Regions from separate parts of the Arthrobacter sp. FB24 genome, predicted to be linked through region 1. Evidence: riboswitches for the same ligand, from Rfam matches in the RefSeq annotation. Region 1 holds a riboswitch; each other region holds the start of a gene.
What was found. Region 1 has a riboswitch for cyclic di-AMP ahead of ARTH_RS11815 (NlpC/P60 family protein). Riboswitches for the same ligand answer to the same signal wherever they lie in the genome.

Region 1 (4,523 bases):
CGATTGATGGAGAGAGCCATGACCACGAACGTTGTCGCTCAGCTCGCAGTAAAGTCGCACAATTCTCCGGACGAAAAGCGCCGCCCGGACAAGACGGAAGTGGATCTTGTATCCGTCGACGCCTACACCATCGGAAGATTCAAGTTTGAACCCGGCTGGCGTTGGTCCGAGTGCATCAAGCCCGTCGTCCAGACCGATTCGTGCCAGCTCAGCCACGTTGGTTTCTGCGTTTCCGGCAAGCTCACGGTCCAGACTTCTGACGGCAGCCAGATCACCATCGCCGCTGATGACTCCTACAGCATCCCGCCAGGGCATGATGCATGGGTTGAGGGAGACGAGCCCTTTACGGGCATCGAGTTCGTCAGCGCCGCAGTGTTCGCCAAGGCCGCCGAATAGCGGCCAGGCGGCGTCTGGCAGCCCAGGTGCACAGCAGCTTCCCTACTGCGGGTGGATCCTGTCCACAACGAAATCCCCGCCGGGAATGACCGTGGTTTCATGGCCGTCGTCGAAACGCACCACGTAGGGCGGCGCTCCGTCAGCGCCGTGGACCTCAATGATCTGGCCGTGCCGCTCCGCCGATCCGACCGTCTTGCCCCGGATAGTGATCCGGTCTCCCTGGGTTGCCTTCATGGCAATCACCTCCAAGAACCAGAGTACGAGTGTCGGGGCAGGGATAACAGGGCCGTTCCGCACTGGCAGGACGGGGGTTTCGGCCGGGGGCCTATGCGGCGCCGGCCGGCATCTGGCGCTGGTGGCCGCCTGGCAGGAGTATTGGGATACAACGGATCTTGACCCTGGCACGGGACCGAGGGGGAGCTGCTATGGCGGAGGAGAAACCGACCAGCTGGTGGGCTACGCTGCCCGGTCTGCTGACCGCCGCCGCAGCGGTTATCACCGCTGTGACGGGGCTGCTGCTCGGCCTCGGGCAGCTTGGGATGTTCGACGCCGGCAAGCCCGCAGCTTCAACGGCGGGCTCCTCCGCCGCCGGCGCGTCCGCACAACCGGACGGCACCGTGCCGCCGTCGGGTGCCGGGTCCGGCGCCGCTAACAGCCCGGAATGGGCCGTGGCCCTGCCCGCCGAACGCCGCTACCGGGCTGCCGACGTCGAATACGAAATTCTCGGTGCCCGTGCCCGCCCTGATGTGTCCGGCAAGATCGCGGTGACGTTTACGCTCAGATGCACCAACCACGGCAGGTACGACATCAACTTCTGGGACTCAACATTCAGGCTGAACGCGAGCGGGGTGAGCCACTCCCCCGATTCCGGCCTGAACGAGCTGGTGGCTGGCGATGCAAGCAAATCGGGCGATGTCCGCTTCACTATCCCGGCGGACACGCGCGATGCGGTCCTTCGCATCAAATTCGCAGAGGGCGAGGGCACGGTTCAGATCGCGATATCCCCGCCCTGAAACCCCGGGCGGATACGTGGCGACGGGGAAGGCCGGTGACCGGCTGCCCCCAAGGCAGCAGATCACCGGCCTGTCATCCTGTTCCCTGCCCCCGGCGAGAACGGGACGGAAGGCTAGGCTCCGGCGCGGACGAAAGTCACGCCGCCGGTGGCCGTCAGCCAGGACAACGGGTGCGTGACGGTGGCGTTGACGCCGTTCATGCCGCCGCTGATCACCTGTCCGTCGCCGACGTAGATGCCCACGTGGCCGGACTGCACCACCATGTCGCCGGGCTGGGGTTCCCCCACCACTGAGCCGTAGTTCATGAACTGCATGGGTCCCAGGTCGCCGACGGGAATGCCTGCGGAGCCAAGCGCCTTCTCCACCATGGCGGTGCAGTCCTGGGTGATGCCCAGTTGGGCATAGGCGGCAGAAACCATGGCGGCATTGACGCCGCCGGCAGCCGGGGCCGGGGCAGGGGCGGGCGCAGCCGCCTGGACCTGGACGGAAACGGCAGGGGCCGCCGGTGTCGCGGCCGGTGCCGGAGCTGCCGCCGGGGCCGCCGCTTCTGCCGGGGCGGGCTCTGCAACCGGCACTTCGACCGGAGCGGGGGTGGTGCTGACGTCCGGCCGCTCGAAGCTGATCCTGACGTGGGAGTCCGCGCTGAGCGGGGCACCCACCTGGGCCTGGGCGTCGAGGCCGGATGCCGGTGCCGAGTCGCGTTCCGCGGGAGCCTCGGCGGCCTGCGCAGCCATCCCGCTGGACAGGACCAGGCCCGAAGCCGCCGCAATTACCGCGGCCTGGCGGCCAACCTTGCTCCTGCCGCGGGCCGTTGGGAACCCGGAGCGCCCTGCAGGCGCGGTTGACGGATGATGAGCGGGCAGTTTGCGTGAAGACATGAAGTAACCTCTCCCGATGCCTGCGAGGTTAGCTGTCGGATTCGGATGGGAGACACCCGGCCGCAGTTGCCATCCGCTCAGAGGACGGCGTGCGGCTTCACCCCGAAGACCTGCACAAGAATCCTGCAGGCCAAAAGTGGTTTCCCCGTCCCTGCCGGATGGTTTCGATCGGATCCCGGACCGCGGCAGGGTTAGGCAATCCGCCCGGGAGTGCCCGCATCTGAGATAACCGGCACCGTTCCACCGTACGCGTGCCTCTCGGCCGATGTCACATTTGAGTAACGCGCTGCCGGACCAAGGGCGGCATGCAGATGGCTGCTGTGTACTTGGGTACTGCGGCAATCAAAGTCGAGTGTTTTGCCTTGGCGCCGCGAGGCGTAGTCTACGTGCATGTTCTTGCGGGGGGACTCACACGCTTGGAGGCATCATGCGTTGGTCGAATCAGCCTGTCCGCAAGCCCGCGCGTTGCGTGGCGGATCCCCCTGAACCATTGGCCGAAGGCCGGCACGGCAGGCGCTGGGTTGCAGTCCTGGGTGCCCTGCTGCTTGCTGTCAGCACAGTGGCGGGCGTGGCCGGTACTTCGAAGGCTGCGGCGCCAACCATCGTCAGCCTGACGTTCGACGACGGCCTCGGCAGCCAGTTGGCCGCGGCGCAGGAGCTGAAAGCCCACGGACTGGTGGGAACTTTCTTCATCACCACGTCCTTCGTGGGCCAGTCCGGGTTCCTCACCCAGGCAAACCTGAACACTCTCGTGGCCGACGGCAATGAGATCGGCGGCCACAGCGTGACCCACCCGGACATGACAACGCTCAGCGCAGCGGCCGCCAGCGCGGAGGCCTGCAACAGCAAGTCGACCCTCGAGGCCTGGGGCTTCACCGTCCGGAACTTCGCCTACCCCTTCGCGGCGGTGAATCAGACAGCCCAAAACGCCGTCAGCGGCTGCGGGTACAGCAGTTCCCGTGGCCTCGGCGACATCCGTTCTCCCGCCAGCTGCGCCGACTGCCCTGTCGCCGAGACGCTCCCGCCGCAGGAACCCATGGTCACCAAGGCGCCGGACCAGGTGGCCGCCACATGGACCCTGGCGGACCTGCAGGCGACAGTCACCAACGCCGAGACAACCGGCGGCTGGCTGCAGCTGACGTTCCACGAGATTGCGAACGGAACGGATCCGTCGCTGTCCATCAGCCCCGCGCTGTTCAAAGAGTTCGTCACGTGGCTGGCCGCGCGGACAGCAAACGGTACGACGTCGGTGCGTACAGTGGCGCAGGCATTGGGCCAGTCCCCCGTGACGTCACCGCCTCCCTCGCCTTCACCGTCACCATCGCCGACCCCGTCACCCTCGCCGGCGGGCTCGTTTACGGATGTTCCCGCGAACTCGCAGTTCTACACGGAGATCAGCTGGCTCGCCTCGCAAGGGATTTCCACTGGCTGGGTTGAAGCCAACGGCACCAGCACGTATCGCCCGGCGCTCGCCGTCAACCGGGATGCCATGGCTGCCTTCATGTACCGACTCGCCGGGAGTCCGGCGTACACACCGCCGGGCACCTCCCCGTTTATCGATGTGACGCCGCAGACGCAGTTCTATAAGGAAATCGCCTGGCTCGCTTCGAAGGGCATTTCCACCGGCTGGGACGAAGGAAACGGCGCCAAGTCGTACCGGCCGCTGCAGACCGTGAACCGTGATGCGATGGCAGCCTTCATGTACCGCTTTGCCGGCAGCCCTGCCTACAACGCCCCGGGCGCCTCCCTCTTCACTGACGTGGTCCCGCAGACGCAGTTCTACAAGGAAATCAACTGGCTCGCGTCGATGAACATCTCCACCGGCTGGGTCGAAGGGAACGGCACCAGGACCTTCCGTCCCGTCCAGTCCGTGAACAGGGACGCCATGGCGGCCTTCATGTACCGCTACAACAACGCCTTCCCTGCGTAAGAACCCGCGTGAAGCGGAATACGTGGTGAAACACTATTGCGTGGCGATCTGCCAGCTGAGCGATCAGCCGCCGGAGGATTTCGACGTCAACACGGAGCTCCTGATCCTCGAGGGCAAGGAACTGCATGTGGCGACGTGGGACGCCGAGCCGCGGGACGGCGGCTTTGACGTCCTGGTTCTCAACGACCGTGTCAGCGCCCTCGGGTTCATGGTGGTTACAGACTGGGAGTTCCTGGAAGGCAGGGCCTACGCGGTGGTGGAGCGCCGGGCCGGCGGCTGAGCGGCGTCCGCAAGCGACAGCGCCGC
Region 2 (4,523 bases), on a different replicon from region 1:
CTGCTCATGCTCGCCCTCGTGATCGACGCCGTCGCAGCCCGACGCCGGACACGGTGAACGGAACGTTGGGCTGATGCCACTTATCCGCCCGCTCAGCAAGCTCACCAAGGAACTGAAGGCGCAGAGCGACGACCCGTTGCGTGCCCTGCGTCCCGGCGCCCGTCGGACCACAGCGCGCCGAACCGCAAGTGACGGTCCGGCAAAGTTCGCTTCGCTAGCGTTCAGAGAGCCTGGTCGATTGCATGCGCGCCCGGCAGGGAGGTCAGAGCCGTCCAGCCGCGGGCGCACTTGCGGGCGTTGGCCGCGGCGGGCCCCGCCTGCCTTCGGTTGGTCTGCCCTCAGTTGGGCAGCCGGTGTGGCTTTTTCACCGACCAGTGACGCCATTTGCCTTCCGGAGCCTCTGTCTGGACCGGTTCCGCTTCAGCTAAATTCTGGCAATACCGTGCCGTCCGTCTTCGCATGATGTGATTGCGGCGCCGGCCGTGGGCCGCTTCCGTTCTCCCCGACGCGTCGGGACGAACCTGACCCCGCTTGCGGAGGAGTTTCCGGTGCGCGTATGCAACGCCGTGTGCGGCCGCAATTAGAGGTTGTGGGCCAGCAGTTCAAGGCCGATCATCAAGAGGCTACGCAACCTCGGCCAGCATGATGACGACTTTGTGATGCAACGGGATCTCGAAGCGCCGGATCGCGAGGAACCCCACGACGGCGAGCGAGACCACGAGCACCCCTACCGCCCACCCGAGCGCTACAGCCGTGACATGAACCCGAGGCCGGCCGCGGCCAGCAGGAGCAGGACCAGGACCAGGACCCTCCACCCCGAACGCGATCATATGGCGCAGTTCCTCACCGGAGGGGAGCCTCGAATGCACCGTCAGGAGGCTCAGGAGATCGGCGACAAAGATCCCGAGCAGGGAGCAGATCACCACGATGCTGAGGGTCGCCGCCGCCGCACCGGGCGTGGTCTGGTCCGCGTGGCTGCGGAGCGCCAGCACGACAGCCAGTCTGGTGAAGATGGCGTAGACGCGTTCCTTGAGGCTCCCGCGCGCTGGCGGGCGGACGCTGACTGAGGCGCTGCACCGGCCGGCTGGGCTTCATTCATTTGAGGACGCAGGCAATCCAGCGCGCAAAGGACTCCTGCCGATGCCACATCATGATCCTCCTACGGCATCTGGTGGCCAGTGCGGAGAGGGATCTGATCGAATGCGCCGAAGGATACTCCGGCCAGGGCCGGCGTAGCTCGACTGCGATGGTGAAATCCAGGTCTAGAATTTGTTGACGTCGTTCTGGGCCGTCGGATACAGCTACAGTGACTGCTTCGCCACCCCAGTACGAACTCGGTCGCCCAGCTGGCCACGGGACCGAGGACATGATCGGCGTCGTCCTGGCCGTGAATCAGACATGGAACCGCATTGCGTACCAACAACAATCGCCATCCAAATCTGCAGTGCGGGATTTCGGCAACGGCGTCCGGGCCGTCCGTAGCTTTGGCACCGTCCCCGCACCGGCGGCGGGCCTTTATCAACCGGAGGGCGATATGCCAACGGCCGGTGACGCGCTACCCCCAAGGCAGCACCTCACCGGCCGTGGGCGCGGGTGTTACTAAGCGCCGGCGCGTACGAACGTAACGGGCCCCGTTGCGGTCAACCACGACAGCGGATGAACCACTGTCTGGTTCTTGCCGTTCATGCCCGAGCTGATCACCTGGCCGTTGCCTGCGTAGATTCCAACGTGTCCGGACTGAACAACCATGTCACCCGGGGCCGGGGTGCCGACAGTCTTGCCGTATTTCATGAACGCCATGGGGCCAATGTCGCCGACAGGGATGCCTGCTGCGCCCAAGGCCTTTTCGACGAGGCGCGTGCAGTCCTGGATGAGGCCCAGCTGCGCGTACGCGGCCGAAAGCATGGTGGCGTTGACTCCGCCCGCTGCCTGAGGGGCAGCGGCCGGCGCCGGGGCCGCCTGAACGGTGACCTTGGGCGCTGCGACCGGTGACTGGGCCGCCGGCGTCTTGGCCACCGGTGTCTTGGCCACCGGTGTGGGCTGAGGGATTTCGACAGCCGCCGGCGCTTCGATGACCGGTGCGGGGGTAGTGGTGACGGCCGGGCGTTCGAAGGATATCCGAACGCTGGCGTCGGCGCTGAGCGGAGCGGACGCCTGGGCGGTCACTTCCTGCGTGGAGGGCAGTGTCGCGTCCTGCTGGGCCGGAGCCTCTGCGGCCTGGGCAGCGATACCACTGGATAAAACGAGGCCTGAAGCAACGGCGATGACGGCGGCCTGCCGTCCCGCTCCGCCAAAGTTGTCTGCGGCAGACTTGGAAATCTTCGCGAGCGGACTGGTGTGAACGGTAACCGCGCGACGGCGGCCATGAACGCGTGTGGACATGACAAAGTAGCCTCTCCCAATGCCTGCGGGGTTAGCTGTCGGATTCGGATGGGAGTCACCCGGCCGCAACTCCTGCAGATGCAGTAGCGCGGCTTCACCCCAAGGCCTGGACCAGGCCAAACGTGGTTTCCCCGTCTCTGCCGGACGAATTCTGCGAACGGATCCCCGGCAGCGGCAGAGTTAGGCAATCGACCCGGGAGTGCCGCCCCTGGAGAGAACCGGCACGGAATCGACCGTACCCTAAGTAAGAGAGGATTGTCACATTCTGATAACGCCACGGGATAAATGTCACAGCCCCCAGGTGCAGGCGAGCAGAAAAGGCGGCCGGCCCAAGCTTCTTTCCAAGTCTCCGGGCCGCCTGCAGGGACTTGCATTTGTTGACAGAGAGGTGTCTAGCTTCCGCGAAACCCGGCCACTCAAAGCCGCGCACTCCCCCGCTGTTTGCACCCGCGGAAGGCCAACCAACCGGACCGTCCTCATGTCGTGGCAAAAGTGCCTCCACGTGCGGCGACGACGGACGCAGGTAAGGCTAGCGGTCACTTTCCGCAGTCGCCTGGCGCTAAAGAATCCCGCGGCACACCGAAATGACGCCTGGAGGCCTTCCAGGAGATGAAGATTCGGCAATCCGAAAAACATGCAAACGCATGCAGTGACTTCGAATATATGGAAGACTTGTCTTATCGAAGGGGAGTAGTTCCCACCGTCCGCGTGCCGCGGACGCAGCGGCGCATCGACATACTGGCATCCTCCAACAGGATGCCCGGTGCGCCACCCGGGCCTTGTAGGACCCGGGCGAGCGAGACCTTCGGTCAGACACCACTCTGACCGGGGTTCCCTTAAAACCAAGCGGGTCCGGTCCAGGGTATTGCCTTGAGGATGACCATGAACAACCTGCCCCAGACAGACACAGCAGCCCCCTCCCGGAGCGCCAGCCACGCGGACCTGCGCCGCTGGCGCCAGTATCTGGCCGACGAACGGGCCGAAGCGGCCGTGTACCGGGACCTTGCCGGCCGCCGGACCGGGGAGGAGCGCGAGATACTGCTGGCCCTGGCCGAGGCCGAGTCCCGCCACGAACAGCACTGGCTGGACATGCTCGGAGACCAGGTCGGCAAGCCGCGCCAGGGAAGCCTCCGCACCCGGTTCGTCGGCTTCCTGGCCCGCCACTTCGGATCCGTGTTCGTCCTCGCCCTGGCCCAGCGCGCCGAGGCGCGTTCCCCGTACACAGGCGATGTCCACGCCACCGACACCATGGCGGCCGACGAACAAATCCACGAGGAAATCGTCCGCGCCTTGGCCACCAGGGGGCGTAACAGGCTCTCGGGGAGCTTCCGTGCCGCCGTCTTCGGCGCCAACGACGGGCTGGTCAGCAACCTCTCCCTCGTGATGGGCATCAGTGCCAGCGGCGCGTCCAATGGCGTGGTCCTGCTCAGTGGCGTGGCAGGGCTGCTCGCCGGCGCCCTGTCCATGGGTGCCGGGGAATACGTTTCCGTCCGCTCCCAGCGCGAACTCCTCGAAGCCTCCACCCCGAACGAGGACGCCCACGCCCGGCTTCCCTACCTGAACGTCGACGCCAACGAACTGGCCCTCCTGTACCGTGCGCGGGGAATGGCAGAAGAGGAAGCAAACGCAAAGGCCGTCAAGACGCTGGAAAACCCCCACGAGAAACCCGTGGCGACACCCCCCGACCACGACAAGCACGAAGCCGTCGGCACCGGGCTGGGCGCGGCCACCTCCAGCTTCCTGTTCTTCGCCTCCGGCGCCATTCTGCCCGTACTCCCGTACCTGTTCGGGCTCCAGGGCATCACCGCACTGATCGTCGCCGGCATCATCGTCGGTCTGGCCCTGCTGACCACCGGCGCCATTGTGGCGCTGCTCTCCGGCGGGGCTCCATTGAAAATGGCACTGCGCCAACTCGGAATCGGCTATGGCGCTGCAGCCGTGACGTATCTGCTGGGAATGCTGTTCGGAACCAGCACGGCCTAGGTGGCACGGCAGGGAGGGGCAGCCGTCGGACGGCCGGACTGTCAGGGCTCCTAACCTACAGACCCTCGTCGCAGTTCTGACGATTTCCGGCCGACGCGGGCTGCCTCCAAACGTGCGGCATGATGAGGTTCATGACGATTGCCAAGTCCGTGCTGCTG
Region 3 (4,523 bases), 1.9 Mb from region 1:
TCGTCCTCAACATTGACACGCGCGAAGTGACCCGGGCCGGGGAGGAACTGCAGCTGACCGCCACCCAGTTCGAACTCCTCCGCTACCTCATGGAGAACCCCAGGCGGGTGGTCAGCAAGGCACAGATCCTGGACCGCGTATGGGACTACGACTTCGGTGGCCAGGCCAACATCGTGGAGCTCTACATTTCCTACCTGCGAAAAAAGGTGGATGCCGTCCACCCGCCCATGATCCACACCGTCCGCGGCGCGGGATACGTCATCAAACCGGCGGATTGAGCGGTGCCCACACTCTCCGGCGAAACCCGCAAAGACCGCCGCCGCTGGCTTGATCCGTCGACCTGGCACCTGCGCACCCGGCTGGTACTGGTGGCCATGGCACTCCTTGTGGCCATCTGCGGCGCGATCGGCCTGTTCAGCTATGCCTCCATGGATTCCTTCCTGACCAGGCAGCTCGATGAACGGCTGGGGCAGGCCTCGCGGCTGTCGAACGAGGCAGGACGGCCACGGCCCAGCAACCCGTCCGGCAGGCAGGACGGGTTCGAAGGCCCGGGCCAGGGCGTCGGGACGCTCATCGCGCGCATAGATAACGGGACTGTCAGCAGCGCCGGGTTCCTCGCCAAAGACGCCACCGTGGCGTCCCTCTCCCCCGAGGATAACCAGATTCTTTTGGCACTCCAGCACGACGGAACGCCCGTCGACCGGGCACTGTCCACCGGCTCTTACCGCCTGGTGGCGGTCCAGGCGCCATACGGGGACGTGATTGTCACCGGACTCCCCCTGAACGAAAAACAGAACACGCTCAACTCTTTGGTATGGACGATGGTGATCGTGTCGATGGGCGGCCTGATCCTGATCGGCCTTGCCGGAACGGTGCTGATCCGTCGCACCATGAAACCCCTCGAGCAACTGTCCGAAGTCGCCACGCAGGTTTCGAAATTGCCGCTCGACGCCGGCGAGGTGGCCCTCGCAGTCCGCGTGCCGCCGTCGAACGCGCACCCCGGAACCGAAGTGGGCAGTGTGGGACATGCCCTCAACCTCATGCTGGATAACGTCTCCAAAGCGCTGGAAGCCCGCCAGCAGAGCGAAACCAAGGTGCGCCAGTTCGTGGCCGACGCATCGCACGAGCTGCGCACGCCGCTCACCGCCATTCGCGGCTACACGGAACTCATGCGCATGACCGAGGACTTCACCCCGGACGGCCAGAAGTCGCTGGCCAGGGTGCAGAGCCAGTCTGAACGGATGACCACCCTTGTGGAGGACCTCCTGCTGTTGGCCCGGTTGGACGAAGGCCAGCCGCTAAAGATCAGCGATGTGGACCTGACGCAGCTTGCGGTGGAAACCGTCAGCGACGAGAAGGTCATGGCACCGGACCGCATCTGGCAGCTGGAGCTTCCGGAAGAGCCCGTGGTGGTCCGCGGGGATGCCAGGCAGCTGCACCAGGTGATCGCCAACCTGCTCTCCAATGCCCGCAAGCACACGGAACCGGGCACTACCGTGGTCACCGGAGTGATGCGGTCAGCCGACGGCAGCGCCGTGGTGACCGTAACGGACAACGGTGCCGGGATCCCGCCGGAGTTTGTGGACCGGGTTTTCGCCCGCTTTGCCCGGGCGGATGCGGCGCGAACCAGTCCGGGAGGTTCTGCTTCTGGTTCCGGCGGCACGCGCGCTGCGGCTGCCGAGGGCACGAGTGGCCTGGGCCTGTCGATCGTGCAGTCGATCGTGGAGGCGCACGGCGGAACCGTGGAGGTCAATTCACGCCCGGGACGCACCGAGTTTGCCCTGCGGCTCCCGGGAGAATTACCGGAAGCCTAGCGGCACCGCAAACCCGCTTCCGGCTTCGGCGATCCCGCAAGCCAACGCGCCGCCATCGTGACCCTCGTTACCGAAATGTGACTTAAGCGCCGGACTCCTGTACGGTTTTTAGAGTGCGGCCACCGTTCCGGCCGCATATCCGGATGGACGCCAAACTCTGCCGCTACCCGGATTTCCTCATGATCAGGCAGAGGCGGGGGACCCAGGTCTCCGGGCATTCTGCATAGCCGCCCTTGGGGTGAAGCCGACACGTGAAGTTCCGTGCGGCCGGATGACCTCATCCGAACCCGACAGCTAACTCCGCCGGCATCGAGAGGCAACCATGACTAAATCCACGCCAGAAGTACGTCCTGAGCCCGCTTCCCGCAAGTCCGCAGCGCCTGCGCAACGCTCACGCCACCGCGCCGAAGCAGCCGCCAAGGTGTCCCCGCTGTCCCGGTTCGCTGCCAGCCTGCAGGGCTCCGGCCGCCGGGCCGCAGTAGTAACCACCGCTTGCGCCGTGCTGATTGGTGTCGGCGCCGCCGGCCAGGCTTCCGAACCCGTCGGCCCTGCAACATCGGCAACGGGCGCAGGGAGCGCCGCAACTACTGCCGACGCCGAATCGAAGCTCGCGTTCGAAAAAATCCTCGTTTCCGCCATGCCCGCGCCGTCCTCCGTCAGCGTGAACGCGCAGTCGTCCGGTGAGAAGCCGTCGGAGGAGACGGCACCGGAAGCGCCTGCAGCCGCCCCCGCTCCTGCACCTGCCGCGGCTCCCCAACCGGCTCCTGCCCCGGCGCCGCCCGTAGCCGTGGACGATCCCGCAGCTGCCCAGGCGTATGCAGCCTCCCAGCTTGGAACGTACGGCTGGGCGGCTGACCAGATGCAGTGCCTCACCACGCTGTGGACCAAGGAATCGGATTGGAAGACCACTGCCACGAACGCCAGCAGCGGCGCGTACGGCATTGTCCAGTCGCTGCCGGCCGAAAAGATGGCCAGCGCCGGGTCCGACTACCTGACCAACTTCCGCACCCAGATCAACTGGGGCTTGAACTACGTGAAGGAACGGTACGGCTCCCCCTGCGGCGCCCTGGACTTCCACTACGCCAACAACTGGTACTAGACCGGCACCTGTAGCCACCTTGGTTCGCAACGCCGGAGGCCCCGAATCCATGCTTGGATTCGGGGCCCCGGCCGTCTTGGCTGTTTGCTTCCTCCTGGACCCCCGGGGACCTTCGCGCTCCGTTTCGGGGCCACAAGGTTTTCACAAGGTCGACGAGTGACTGTTGGTCGCCGCCGCTTTCAATTGTCTTCCCAGCGGCTGCCGGCCCCAGCGCCGTCATCAAGATGCAGGGAGCACAACAATGAAAAAATGGTTAGTTCCGACGGCCGTCCTGGCCTCAATCTTCGCGGCCGCCGCTCCGGCCGCCGCCGCCCCTTCGGGCCCGCCGATCACCGTGGACGGACCCGCCACTTTCACTAGCTGCGGATTTCCTGTCACCGGTGAAGTCACCGGCAAGGCCAAGAACATCACGACTCCCTCCGGGGACGTCATCAGCACTTCCCCGGCGCTGAAGGTAACCCTGACGGGGCCGAACGGAAAGCCCCTGAAGCTGGTCATCACGGGCGTCCTCTTCTTTTCGTTTCCAAGCGAAAACGTGATCGAAGTGAAGGCCACCGGCAACAACCTCCTTCAGCTCCCCTCTCCTGCCGGGCTTTTCCTCACGCGGGGGAATGTCAATTTCTCTGTGGACTCCCAAGGCAACGAATTGCGGAGATTCTCAGGATCCGGCACTGCAACCAACGTTTGCGACCTTTTGGGCCCATAACGCACCCAACCGCGGCGGCGGTGCTCCCACCAAAGACGGCGGGCGCACTGTCGCCGTTTCCCTTGCCCTTATCCGCACCCGGCAAGGCCCACAGCAGCTGCACAGCTTCGGCCTAAATTCTTCATATGCGGCGGCGCCATAGTTGAACCATGACGCTCACAGACCTGGCCACGGGAACCCCGCTGCACCCGCAACCGCAGGCCGCCGTCGACCCCAGGCCGGGTCCTCCCGATCCGACGTTCCTCCGGCCGGGTCACGTCCGCCGGGCCCCCACAGATACGCGGATGACGGGCGTGACAGGAACCGCTGCGCCCGTCCTGGATGTAGTCATCCCGGTCTACAACGAGGAACAGGGCCTGGAGCAGTCCCTTCGCCAACTCCACTGGTATCTGGCCGGCACGTTTCCCTACCCGTTCCGGATTACGGTGGCGGATAATTCCAGCACCGACGGCACGCTCAAGGCCGCCGAGCGAGTGGCCCGGGAACTACGCGAGGTCACGGTGGTCCGGCTAACCTCCAAAGGACGCGGCAACGCGCTCCGCACCGTGTGGCTGGCCTCGCCGTCACCCGTCCTGGCCTACATGGACGTGAGTCTTTCCACCGACCTCGCTGCGCTCGCTCCCCTGGTCGCCCCGCTTCTTTCCGGACACTCGGACCTGGCGATCGGGTCGCGGCTGGCACGATCTTCTTGTGTTGTCCGCGGACCGTGGCGGGGATTCATCTCCCGCTGCTACAACTTTCTGCTGCATACGCTGATGGGTGCGCGTTTCAGCGATGCGCAGTGCGGCTTCAAGGCTATCCGTGCAGATGTTGCCCGGCACATCCTGCCGCACACGGCCGACACCGCATGGTTCTTTGACACCGAACTGCTGGTCTTGGCCGAAAGATGCGGACTCCGCGTACA
Region 4 (4,523 bases), 1.8 Mb from region 1:
TTGTAGGACCACCTACAACGCACTGAGACGCAGATAACGGAATTATTACCGCGCTGATTAATCACCTATAGTTGAGGACTAGCGCCGATACTAAAGCGTTACCTGATCCGAAGCCGAGCTCTGCCAGCGGATCACGGTACGAATCACCTCCTGGCAGAGGCGGGGGAACCACAACCGGCCGTTGCAAGACGGCCTTGGGGTGAAGTCCGTCAGCGGCAAAGCACCTCCGACGAAGGATTCCTTTGGGATACCCCTGTGTCGGATGCCTTGCATTGGCGGACCGGGTCTTTGATCTCTCTGACCCGAATCCGACAGCTAACTCCGCAGGCTTCCCAGAGAGGATAATTCTTGACCACGCAGACCGTCAGGGGCCGCCGCAGGGCGACCGGTCCCGCTTCGGAGTACCCCGTGGCCGAAGCCGTAATGACGGTCAGGCCGCGCGACGCACACCGTGATGCGCGCCGGCGCCGGAGCCTGTTCAGCCAGGTGACGGACTTCGCCTCGGCGAGCGGCGTGGGTCAGAAGGCAGGCATTGCGCTAGCCGCCACCGGACTGGTCCTCACCGTGACCGTCCCGTCAACCAGCCCCATGGTCGCCACGTCAGACACGGCGAATACCGCCGCCGCATCAGTCGCGGCCCAGCCGGAGGTCTCCGCGGCCGCCAGCGCCAAGATCGATTTCAACCGGACCACCGTAGCCACCAAGGGGGATCCGGACGGCAAGCTCAAGCAGTTGCTGAGCGCGCAGTCAGCCGGAACCATCACCCGCGCGGCATCCACCGGCAGCCTGGGCGCGCCGCTGGAACAGATGGTCACCGCATCACCTTTCGGCTTCCGGGTCAGCCCGATCACGGGCGGAGCCGGCGAGTTCCACCGCGGCCAGGACTACGCGGCCCAGTGCGGCACGAGCGTTTTTGCTGCCGCCAGCGGAACCGTGACCTTCTCCGGCTGGCACCCCTACGGCGGTGGAAACCGTGTGGTGATTGACCACGGCAACGGCCTGGAAACCACGTACAACCACCTCTCGTCGTCCAGTGTCCAGGTCGGCCAGAAGGTCAACCGCGGCGATGTGGTGGCGCTCAGCGGGACCACCGGCGCCTCCACCGGCTGCCACCTCCATTTCGAAGTGATGGTCAACGGCGAAGTCGTCGACCCGCTCGGCTGGCTCTGATCCAAACGATGGGTCACTCTCGCATCCCTGTGACATGCCGTGACCTGAATGTGACATTCGTTCGGAATTCCTGTACCGTTTAGAGCACGCCAACTTTTCCGAAGTTGGCGCTCTTGAGTGGATTGCCTAACTCTGCCACCGCTCAAGGTCCGTTCGCATTACATCGTCTGGCAGAGGCGGGGGAACCAATTTTGGTCTTCGCAAGAAGACCTTGGGGTTAAGTCGCAACGCTTCCCAGGAAGCCGAGCGGCCGGGTGACTCCCATCCGAATCCGACAGCTCACCTCGTAGGCATTGGGAGAGGCTACCTTCGTGTCTACACGTCACAATTCTGCGCGCCACCGCGCGCAAACGGTTCGTACGAACCCGTTGAACTCCGTGTCCAGGGCTGTTACTGCCAACGCCGGGACCGTAGGTCGCCAGGCGGCTGTCATTGCAGCTGCTTCCGGACTGATCCTCAGTGTTGGGATGCCGGCAAACGCCGCCGATACCAACCTGGGCGTTTCCGCTTCGACGGAGTCCGGCTCACAGTCGGCCCAGCTGACCGTAACTGCAGAACCGACAGCGACTGTTTTCTTCGAGCGTCCGGCAGTGACCACGAAGGCAGCGCCCAAGGTTGAAACCGTTCGGGCACAGTCCACCGGTACGGACGCCAGCGAGACCTCCACTGAGGCTGCCGGAGAGGCCAAGGCAAGCAAGCTTGCTGACGCCGCATCTTCCGCAGCAGCATCGGGCCTCGCTGCTATCGCTTACACCGGTATCGGCAGCCCGTACGTCTGGGGCGGCACCACTCCCAGCGGTTGGGACTGCTCAGGCTTCACCCAGTGGGTTTACGCGCAGGCCGGCATCAGCATCCCCCGCACCAACGCATGGACAGCCATGACGCCTACCGCCACACCGGCGCCGGGCGATCTTGTCATGCAAAACGGCGGCGCCCACGTTGGCATCTACGTCGGCAACGGCATGATGATCAGCGCGCTCAACCCCTCGCAGGGCACTCTCCTGCACGCTGTGTCCGCCACGGGCACTTCTGCGTTCTACACGCTTCGCTAAAACACGCGCTTCCCTTCGCTGAAGCGCGCGTTCTTCGCTAAAAACCCTGTTCGGGCCGTTCCGGCTTACCCCCAAGATGCCGGAGCGTCCAAAAACCGCGGCCTGCCATGCAGTCTGAGGAAAACGAAAGAGAGAACTAATGACTACACGTGCCATCGCACGGCATCGCGCCGAGGTTACTAAGACCAACTCGCTTGCTGTCATTGCCAAGGCCGTCGGCGACAACGCCGGTGGCATGGGCCGTCAGGCTGCGGTTATCGCTGCTGCCTCCGGTCTGGTCCTGACGAGCGGTATCGCAGCCAACGCTGCCGACACCAATGTTCAGCGCGAAGCAACCTCTGCTTCCACCCTGGAAGTCCAGTCTTCCGCTCCGGCCAACATCTCGGCTGCATCCAGCATCGCCATCTCCTTCGAGAAGCCGGCTGTTTCCACCTCCCCGGCTCCGGTCGTTGAGGCTCCGAAGCCGGTTGTTGAGGTCCAGGAAGCTGCTCCCGCGGCCGCTCCGGCTGCCGTTGCAGAGACCGTATCCGCCCCGGCAGCGCCGGCGGCCCCGGCGGCCCCCGCTGCTGCCAGCGGAAACGGCGCCTCGATCGCAGCTGCGGCTTACGCCCAGCTCGGTGTTGCCCAGGACTGCACGGCCCTCGCCACCAACGCGCTTGCAGCCGTAGGCATCAACTACCACGGCTGGCCGGCCGGTTACCTTTCCCTGGGCCGCACCGTGAGTGCAGCCGAGGCACAGCCGGGCGACCTCGCATACTACGAGAACGGCGGCATGGGCATGGCCCACATCGCTGTATACGTCGGCAACGGCCAGGCCGTGCACGGTGGCTGGAACGGTGGAACCACCTCCCTGTTCAGCGTCAACGTCGGCTCCGGCCCGGTCTTCATCCGCGTTGGCGGCTAAAGCCTCCAGCTGACGCTTGCCGGAAGAACCCCTGCCTCCGGGCAGGGGTTCTTCTGCGTTTCCGGCAGGTGAATTTTTGCCGACACGGGGTGTATGGTAAAGGACCGATTCGGTGATCGGCCACTTGAGTGTTTACTCTTGTGTTGTCGATCCATAGCCCGGACAAGCAGAGGGCAGCCGGCCCTCGAGCCCCTGACGGGTGCGGCCGTGAAGAGGTATGTGCATGCGCACTCTCGTTCTTAATGCTGGATATGAACCGCTGGCGGTTGTAACCTTCCGCCGGGCGCTGGTTCTTGTGCTGACCGGAAAAGCTAGCGTAGTGGCCGAGGGCGACGATCCTGTCGTCGGGCCGCAGGAGATTCTGGGCCGCCCGTCCGTGATTCTCCTGAACCGTTACATCCGGCCGCGGTACAACACAACCACCGCGGTGAGCCGCCGGGGCGTCCTGCGCCGTGACGCCCACCGCTGCGCCTACTGCGGTAAGGCAGCACACACCATTGACCACGTCCACCCGAAATCGAGGGGCGGTGCGGACTCCTGGGAAAATCTTGTGGCCGCCTGCCTTCGGTGCAATAACGTGAAGGGCGACCACACGCCGGCCGAGATGGGCTGGAAGCTCAGGTTCGTGCCCGCGCCTCCGCACGGCACCATCTGGCAGATCAAGGAGCTGGAAAAGCCCACCCCCGCTTGGGACCCTTTCCTTCTGCCAGAATCCGCCGCCTGAGGCGTCACCCCTGCGCAGACCCGCCTCAATGGCTAGGCTTGCCTTGTGGAGTTTGATGCCTTAATCCTGGCGGGCGGCCGGTCATCGCGGCTGGGTGGCGTGCCCAAGTCCCAGCTGATGTACGACGGCGCCACCCTCCTGTCGCGGTCGCTTTCGGCGGCTGCCGGAGCTGGCGCCGCCGTGGTCGTCGGCCCGGATCCCGGCGAACTGCCTGCCGGTGTCCTGTCCTGCCGCGAGGAGCCTGCCTTTTCGGGACCTGCCGCGGCTATTGCTGCGGGTCTGGCGGCACTGGAACGGGCGCGCGGTCCGCTCCGGGCCGCGATGACGCTGATTCTGGCCTGCGACATGCCCAAGGCGGATCAGGCGGTTGCCGCCCTTAGGGCCGCCCTTACGGACCATGGCCCGGACCCCACGGGGCCGGATGGTGTCATGTCCATTTCCCCTGACGGCTGCAAACAACCCCTCGCAGGCCTTTATGGCACAGCCGCGCTACAACGTTCCGTAGACGAAATGGACAGGAGCGGGGGGCTTGCAGGAGCTTCAGTGTTCGCCCTCCTTGCTAGGCTTGACGTGCGGACTGTTACCGTCCCCGCCGGTGCCACGGATGACGTGGATACTTGGGACGATGCCACCGCGCTAGGGGTGTCCCGCCAAGGGTCTTGAGCCGCCGTCG

Region 2: another riboswitch for cyclic di-AMP. It lies ahead of ARTH_RS21395 (hypothetical protein); the one in region 1 lies ahead of ARTH_RS11815 (NlpC/P60 family protein).
Region 3: another riboswitch for cyclic di-AMP. It lies ahead of ARTH_RS03340 (hypothetical protein); the one in region 1 lies ahead of ARTH_RS11815 (NlpC/P60 family protein).
Region 4: another riboswitch for cyclic di-AMP. It lies ahead of ARTH_RS04090 (C40 family peptidase); the one in region 1 lies ahead of ARTH_RS11815 (NlpC/P60 family protein).

What each region holds. Positions count from the first base shown of each region.
Region 1 covers NC_008541.1:2,623,627-2,628,149, forward strand. Annotated here, with positions in the region: gene ARTH_RS11800 (cupin domain-containing protein) at 19-396, shown strand; gene ARTH_RS11805 (DUF1918 domain-containing protein) at 439-630, opposite strand; gene ARTH_RS11810 (hypothetical protein) at 822-1,409, shown strand; gene ARTH_RS11815 (NlpC/P60 family protein) at 1,523-2,287, opposite strand; cyclic di-AMP (ydaO/yuaA leader) riboswitch at 2,291-2,485, opposite strand; gene ARTH_RS23145 (polysaccharide deacetylase family protein) at 2,715-4,217, shown strand; gene ARTH_RS11830 (hypothetical protein) at 4,243-4,497, shown strand; gene ARTH_RS11835 (DNA alkylation repair protein) at 4,464-4,523, opposite strand, start outside.
Region 2 covers NC_008537.1:43,830-48,352, reverse strand. Annotated here, with positions in the region: gene ARTH_RS21405 (hypothetical protein) at 1-57, shown strand, start outside; gene ARTH_RS21400 (hypothetical protein) at 624-992, opposite strand; gene ARTH_RS21395 (hypothetical protein) at 1,600-2,382, opposite strand; cyclic di-AMP (ydaO/yuaA leader) riboswitch at 2,389-2,548, opposite strand; gene ARTH_RS21390 (VIT1/CCC1 transporter family protein) at 3,265-4,365, shown strand; gene ARTH_RS21385 (YnfA family protein) at 4,497-4,523, shown strand, end outside.
Region 3 covers NC_008541.1:693,952-698,474, reverse strand. Annotated here, with positions in the region: gene ARTH_RS03350 (response regulator transcription factor) at 1-278, shown strand, start outside; gene ARTH_RS03345 (sensor histidine kinase) at 282-1,814, shown strand; cyclic di-AMP (ydaO/yuaA leader) riboswitch at 1,963-2,137, shown strand; gene ARTH_RS03340 (hypothetical protein) at 2,137-2,913, shown strand; gene ARTH_RS03335 (hypothetical protein) at 3,155-3,619, shown strand; gene ARTH_RS03330 (dolichyl-phosphate beta-glucosyltransferase) at 3,769-4,523, shown strand, end outside.
Region 4 covers NC_008541.1:860,138-864,660, forward strand. Annotated here, with positions in the region: cyclic di-AMP (ydaO/yuaA leader) riboswitch at 111-345, shown strand; gene ARTH_RS04085 (M23 family metallopeptidase) at 349-1,170, shown strand; cyclic di-AMP (ydaO/yuaA leader) riboswitch at 1,300-1,477, shown strand; gene ARTH_RS04090 (C40 family peptidase) at 1,638-2,222, shown strand; gene ARTH_RS04095 (NlpC/P60 family protein) at 2,362-3,126, shown strand; gene ARTH_RS04100 (HNH endonuclease) at 3,350-3,850, shown strand; gene mobA (molybdenum cofactor guanylyltransferase) at 3,896-4,513, shown strand.